2 regions of the Cupriavidus sp. 22TCCZM04-2 genome follow, and region 2 is predicted to be linked to the other one. Evidence: predicted binding sites of a transcription regulator. Region 2 holds the regulator's gene; the other holds the start of a gene.
What was found. Region 2 encodes NrdR, which represses ribonucleotide reductase genes. Its sites were predicted from a motif close to CACNANATNTNGTG; they were not measured.

Region 1: AC3FKG_RS02985 (ribonucleoside-diphosphate reductase subunit alpha) is a predicted target of NrdR. The motif match lies at 2,289-2,302, and genes of this name have one in related genera.

Annotation. Positions count from the first base shown of each region.
Region 1 covers NZ_JBYOJS010000001.1:651,719-655,128, forward strand. The annotation lists gene AC3FKG_RS02985 (ribonucleoside-diphosphate reductase subunit alpha) at 1-2,064, opposite strand, end outside; gene ampD (1,6-anhydro-N-acetylmuramyl-L-alanine amidase AmpD) at 2,574-3,185, opposite strand; gene AC3FKG_RS02995 (sigma-54-dependent transcriptional regulator) at 3,182-3,410, opposite strand, start outside.
Region 2 covers NZ_JBYOJS010000001.1:187,782-191,191, forward strand. The annotation lists gene glyA (serine hydroxymethyltransferase) at 1-967, shown strand, start outside; gene nrdR (transcriptional regulator NrdR) at 1,109-1,573, shown strand; gene AC3FKG_RS00870 (hypothetical protein) at 1,584-1,754, opposite strand; gene AC3FKG_RS00875 (hypothetical protein) at 2,366-2,737, shown strand; gene AC3FKG_RS00880 (PilW family protein) at 2,734-3,410, shown strand, end outside.

The DNA of each region.
Region 1 (3,410 bases), 460 kb from region 2:
GGCGTCGCTGGCGTACGGCGTACGCAGCACGTGCAGGCAGTCCTGGAAGCCCATGATGCCCATGCCGACCGGACGGTGGCGCAGGTTGGAGTTGCGGGCCTTCTCGACAGCGTAGTAGTTGATGTCGATGACGTTGTCGAGCATCCGCATGGCGGTGCGGATGGTCTTCTGCAGCTTGGCGTGGTCGAGCACGTACGAGCCGTCAGCCTGCTTGGCCAGGTGGGCCACCAGGTTCACCGAACCCAGGTTGCACACGGCGATTTCGCTGTCGTTCGTATTCAGCGTGATTTCCGTGCACAGGTTGGAGCTGTGGACGACGCCGACGTGCTGCTGCGGGCTGCGGATGTTGCAAGGATCCTTGAAGGTGATCCACGGGTGGCCGGTTTCGAACAGCATGCCCAGCATCTTGCGCCAGAGCTGCATGGCCGGAACCTTCTTGAACAGCTTCAGTTCGCCGTTGGCAGCCTTGGCTTCGTAGCCGAGGTAGGCCTGCTCGAATGCCTTGCCGACCTTGTCGTGCAGGTCCGGGCAGGTGGACGGCGAAAACAGCGTCCATTCGGCGTTTTCCATCACGCGCTTCATGAACAGGTCCGGGATCCAGTTGGCCGTGTTCATGTCGTGGGTGCGGCGGCGGTCGTCGCCGGTGTTCTTGCGCAGCTCCAGGAATTCTTCGATGTCCAGGTGCCACGTCTCCAGGTAGGCGCAGACGGCGCCCTTGCGCTTGCCACCCTGGTTCACGGCCACGGCGGTGTCGTTCACCACCTTCAGGAACGGGACCACGCCTTGCGACTTGCCGTTGGTGCCCTTGATGTGCGAGCCCAGGGCGCGCACGTTGGTCCAGTCATTGCCCAGGCCGCCGGCGAACTTGGACAGCAGCGCGTTTTCCTTCAGGGCTTCGTAGATGCCTTCCAGGTCGTCCGAGACCGTGGTCAGGTAGCACGACGACAGCTGCGAGCGCTGGGTGCCCGAGTTGAACAGGGTCGGCGTGGACGACATGAAGTCGAACGACGACAGCAGCTGGTAGAACTCGATGGCGCGCGCTTCGCGGTCGGCTTCGTTGAGGGCCAGGCCCATGGCGACACGCATGAAGAATGCCTGCGGCATCTCGATGCGAGTCTCGTCGATGTGCAGGAAGTAGCGGTCATACAGCGTCTGCAGGCCCAGGTAGTTGAACTGGAAGTCGCGGCCGGCGTCCAGCGCGGCGCCCAGGCGGGCCAGGTCGAAGGTGGCCAGCTTCTCGTCCAGCAGCTCGGCGGCGATACCGCGCGCGATGAACTTGGGGAAGTACTCGGCATAACGCGTGGTCATCTCGGCCTGCGTCACTTCGGCACCCAGGATTTCCTTGCGGATGGTGTGCAGCAGGATACGGGCGGTGACCTGGCTGTAGTCCGGGTCCTTTTCGATCAGGGTACGCGCGGCCAGGATGGCGGAGTCGTACACCTGCGTCATCGGCACGCCTTCGTACAGGTTCTTCAGCGTTTCCTTGAGGATCGGCTCGGCGCTGACGGCCTTGCCCAGGCCGGCGCAGGCGTTGTCGAGCAGCGCGTGCAGGGCAACGATGTCCAGCGGCTTGCTCACGCCGCCGTCGGTCACGTTGAACTGGATGCCGGATTCCTGCACGCGGGCCACGGCCTGCGCGCTGGCGCTGGCGCGCTCCTGGGCGCGCTTTTCGCGGTACAGCACGTAGGAACGGGCCACTTCATGCTCGCCCGAGCGCATCAGGGCCAGTTCGACGTGGTCCTGCACGTCTTCGATATGGATCGCGCCACCGCTCGGGCGGCTGCGCACCAGCGCGCGCACGACGGCGTGCGTCAGTTGCTCGACGATCTCGCGCACGCGTGCGGAAGCCGCGCCCTGCCCGCCGTTCACGGCGAGGAAGGCCTTGGTCATGGCGACGTTGATCTTGGACGGCTCGAACGCCACCACGGCGCCGTTGCGGCGGATGATCTTGTAATCCTGGTAGTTCGTCGTGCCGGCTTGGGTGGCGGAGGCTTGTTGCTCGGTACCTGCAATACCGGCGGCGCCCGCTGCGCCCGTGGTGATTTCGTTCTGGGCCGTCTGCATAAGAACTCCTGTCTTTTTAGCCTGTTTTAAGAGACAAAAGAGTCCCTGGCGAAATGGGCTGCGAAAGTGTCCTGCCGTGCGTTGGCGGCGGCTGGACTGACTGCCTTTTGCTAAACATTTCGCCAGGGACTCTTGTGATGCGCCGGCCCCACATCAGGGTTTCAACCACTATCGCCACGTCTGCGACAGCGCCCCTCAACGCTTGGCCAGCTCCCCGGTTGAACTACTAGATATAGTGGTCACTGCGGAAATCTGGGCTAAGTATAGTGAAAGAAATCCGGATGACCAGTCTTGACAAGCGTGGTTGCGACACCCGGATGACAAGTGCGGCAGCGCCACATTGCCGGGAACCGCGCTACGACAAGGGATCGCGCCAAGTCGTTCGCAGGCGCACATTTTTTGGAAATTTTTTTTATCCGTGTGGCACGCCCGATAGCCCCACGCCACCCTCGGGAATTGGCATGTGACATCGCACCGACATGGGGCCGCGGCACCTACCCGCGAGCGCCTTAGTGGTGCGAGGGGCGGTAGGGTAACAGGTTTTGCGGGACCCCTGCCAGACGAGCGAAGCGGTCCCAGTCGAAGTGCGGTCCGGGATCGGTCTTGCGGCCCGGGGCGATGTCGCTGTGGCCGGCAATCGCCTGCACCGGCAACGTGGCGCGCAGGGCCTTGACCAGCGCCGCGGTAGTTGCGTACTGGGCGGCCGTGAACGGCAAGTCGTCGGTGCCTTCGATCTCGATGCCGACCGAGAAGTCGTTGCATCGGCCACGGCCGAAGAAGTCGGACAGGCCCGCATGCCATGCGCGCTTGCCGCACGGGACGAACTGCACAAGCTCGCCATCGCGCCGTACCAGGAAGTGGGCGGATACCTGAACCTGGTGGATGGTGGCGAAAAACGGGTGGCGGCCGGGGTCGAGCCGGTTCTGGAAGAAGGCCTCGATGTCGCCGCTGCCGAACTGGCCCGGCGGCAGGCTGATGTTGTGCAGCACCACCAGGTCGACCGGCATGCCAGCGGGCCGTTCGTCGAAATTGGGCGATGGCACGCGGCGCGCGGCCGGCACCCAGCCCTCGGTGTCCGGCAGGAAGCCGGCGGGGACAGAGGCGGAAGCCGGAGCCTTCATGCCGTGCCCTCCCCTTCCTCGCGCTCGTCGCGGCCTTCGCGGATATCGAGCTGCTGGATGCGGTAGCGCAGCTGGCGCAGGTTCAGGCCCAGCAGCGGCGCCGCGGCGGTACGGTTGAAGCCGGTCTGCGACAGCGCCTGCAGGATGATCTCGCGCTCCACGTTTTCGAGCCTGGCCTGCAGGTCGATCGGAAACTCCACGCCACGGCAGGCGCGCTCGGCGGCA
Region 2 (3,410 bases):
GCAGCCGAATTCGGGTTCGCAGGCCAACCAGGGCGTGTACTTCGCCGTGCTGAAGCCGGGCGACACCATCATGGGCATGAGCCTGGCCGAAGGCGGCCACCTGACCCACGGCATGGCCCTGAACATGAGCGGCAAGTGGTTCAACGTGGTCAGCTACGGCCTGAACGCACAGGAAGACATCGACTACGACGCGCTGGAAAAGCTCGCCCACGAAAAGAAGCCGAAGCTGATCATCGCCGGCGCCTCCGCTTTCGCGCTGCGCATCGACTTCGAGCGCATTAGCAAGGTCGCCAAGGCGATCGGTGCCTATTTCATGGTCGACATGGCCCACTACGCCGGCCTGATCGCCGCGGGCGTCTACCCGAACCCGGTGCCGCACGCCGACTTCGTCACCACCACCACGCACAAGAGCCTGCGCGGCCCGCGCGGCGGTGTGATCCTGATGAAGGCCGAGCATGAGAAGGCCATCAACTCGTCGATCTTCCCGGGCATCCAGGGCGGTCCGCTGATGCACGTGATCGCCGGCAAGGCCGTGGCGTTCAAGGAAGCGCTGACGCCGGAATTCAAGGCTTACCAGGAACAGGTGGTCAAGAACGCCGCCGTGCTGGCCGAAACGCTGATCGCGCGCGGCCTGCGCATTGTCTCGGGCCGTACCGAAAGCCACGTGATGCTGGTCGACCTGCGCGCCAAGAACATCACCGGCAAGGAAGCCGAGCGCATCCTGGGCGAAGCGCACCTGACCGTGAACAAGAACGCCATCCCGAACGATCCGGAAAAGCCGTTCGTGACCTCGGGTATCCGCGTTGGCTCGCCGGCCATGACCACGCGCGGCTTCAAGGAAGAAGAAGCGCGCATTGTCGGCAACCTGATCGCCGACGTGCTGGACAACCCGCACGACGCCGGCAACATCGCCAGCGTGCGCGAACAGGTGTCGGCACTGACCAAGCGTTTCCCGGTCTACGGCTGATGACGCAAGGCCGCCCGCGAGGGCGGCCGGCAGCCCCGCGGGCGCGCCATCGTGCCGCTTGCGGGCCTCGCCAACCCGCCCGGTTGCCGCAGAAGGACAAGATACCAAGGCGACGGGGCTTTACTCTGAAGGTGGTCAGGCATGAAATGCCCCTTTTGCGGACATTCCAATACCCAGGTGCTCGACACGCGCATGTCGGAAGACGGCGACGCCGTGCGCCGGCGCCGACGCTGCGAAGCCTGCGACCGCCGCTTCACCACCTACGAACGGATCGAACTGTTCTTCCCGGCCATCGTCAAAAAGAACGGCTCGCGCGTGGACTACAGCCGCGCCAAGCTGAAGGATTCGATGCGCCTGGCGCTGCGCAAGCGCCCGGTCTCCGCCGAAGCCATCGACGAAGCCATCACCCGCATTGAAGAAAAGCTGCTGGCGCTCGGCGAGAAGGAAATTCCGAGCAGCCAGGTCGGTGAACTCGTCATGCGCGAACTGCGCAAGCTCGACAAGATCGCCTATATACGCTTTGCTTCGGTGTACCGGAGTTTCGAGGACGTCGCCGAGTTTTCCGATGTGCTGGCCGAGGTAACGGCAGGAAACAGCAAGCGCTAGCGCCACACGCTCAGCGTTCCCGGCAGTTCTGCAGATACGCCGCCGGGTTCGCGCCGACGGTATTCAGGCGCGTGCCGGCCTGGTCCAGCGTGCAGGTGCCGCAGGCATCTGCGGCATCCACGGGAACGGCTTGCAGGACATAGCCATTTGCAGTCAGCGAGTTGGCAATCGCTGATGACATCGCGGGTCGTCGCGCTGGCAACCTTCAGGTGGTTGCCTCCCCCTCCACCACCAACGCCCGGGAAGATGGTCGAGCCGAAATTGCCTTGGCGGGACACGCCCGATACGACAAGAACCTTGTCGTTGGTGCCAGTCACCTTGTCCGAGGCATCGATCTTGCCGTCGCTGTTGACGCCGGGCACCGAGTAGCTCAATGCCGAGCCATTCAGTGCGGAAAAGTCCAGCAGGTTGGAACTGATCCTGCCGGGCACTCGTCCGTGGACGGCGTCAGCCTCGTGATCACCGGGTGCTCCGCATCCGCCTTCGGCTTCACGACCACGCGCTCGCCCTGCGTCAGCGGGTCGATACGCCAACCCTTCTGACTGGTGTAGTCCACCATATTGCCGGTGAGCGTGTACAGCGTGCGCGACGCGCCGCGTAAGCCGCCTGGATGGTGAGATTGGTGTCATACACCAATTCCGGACTGCCGAGCGCGTTGCCGCTGCCCGCTGCCCATTTCATGCAACGCCTTCGTCGCGCAACCAAATTTGCCAGTCTCGCTACGTTTGCCCACGGATCGGCGACCTGTAGCACGTTACGTTGATGGCCTCACCGCCACCATCTCCGCCTGCCATGCAGCCTTGCTTTCGTTCTGTCCATTTTTGCGGCCATGCCCTGGCCGAGTCGCTCTGCGCCCTGCTGATCGTCAGCGTCGGCCTGATCCCCCTGGCCAGCGGGGGGACCGCAGCACTGGCGCGGCTGCGCGGCCATGAGCAACTCGCGCATGCAATGCGAGCCGCCGGAGAATTCACGGAGATCGAGGAGCTGGGCGTTGCGCCCATGAACCGGTCCGATCCGGTCTCGGCCGAAGGCTGTTCCCTGCTTCAAGACACGGGGCAACCAGCTTGCCCGGTTGGCGGCAAGCTGGCTATTGCCAGACTGGCGACTGGAGAGCCGGGTGCGGCGGCCACGTTGCGCGGCATCGCTCTGTGGATGCAGCCATGAGATCCCGCCTTGCACGTGGCCATTTCCACAATCTGCCAGCGAATGGCTTCACGCTGACGGAGATGATGGTCGGCCTAGCGCTCGGGCTGGTGGTCACAGCCATTGCCGGCACTGCGTTCCTGCTATGCCGCGCAGCCTATCTCGCCGCCGCGGAGCGGGTCATGCTGGAGGAACGCGGACAGCGCGCACTGAGTATTCTTTCCCTGCTGATCCGACAAGGCGGCTGGCGTCCCGATCCGGCAGCCAAGGCGCCGGCCCAGCCCGCAATCAGCGGTGCGGACGATTGCGGCCAGCCATCGATAGCAGCCATACCAGGCTGCGCCAAACCCGGTATTGCAGGCAGTGACGCTCTGCTGGTCCGCTTCAGCGGCAGCAGCCACGCGCGCGAAGCCACGATGCCCGACCAGACGATGATCGACTGCAGCGGCCATGCCGTTGCCGCACGGAACCTGGACGCTTCCGCCGATGCGAACTACGTTGCGGCGAATCTCGTCTACGCGGCCACCGCCAGCGACGGCGAGCCCCAATTGCTATGCCGTTACCCGGCGCGCCGCAACGGGCGCATCGACGGCAGCGGCTGGACATCCGGCGCGATGGTGCGAGGCGTGGAGTCGATGCAGATTCGTTACGGCATGGACAAGCGCGACGGCAGGCAACCCGACACGTTCCTGCG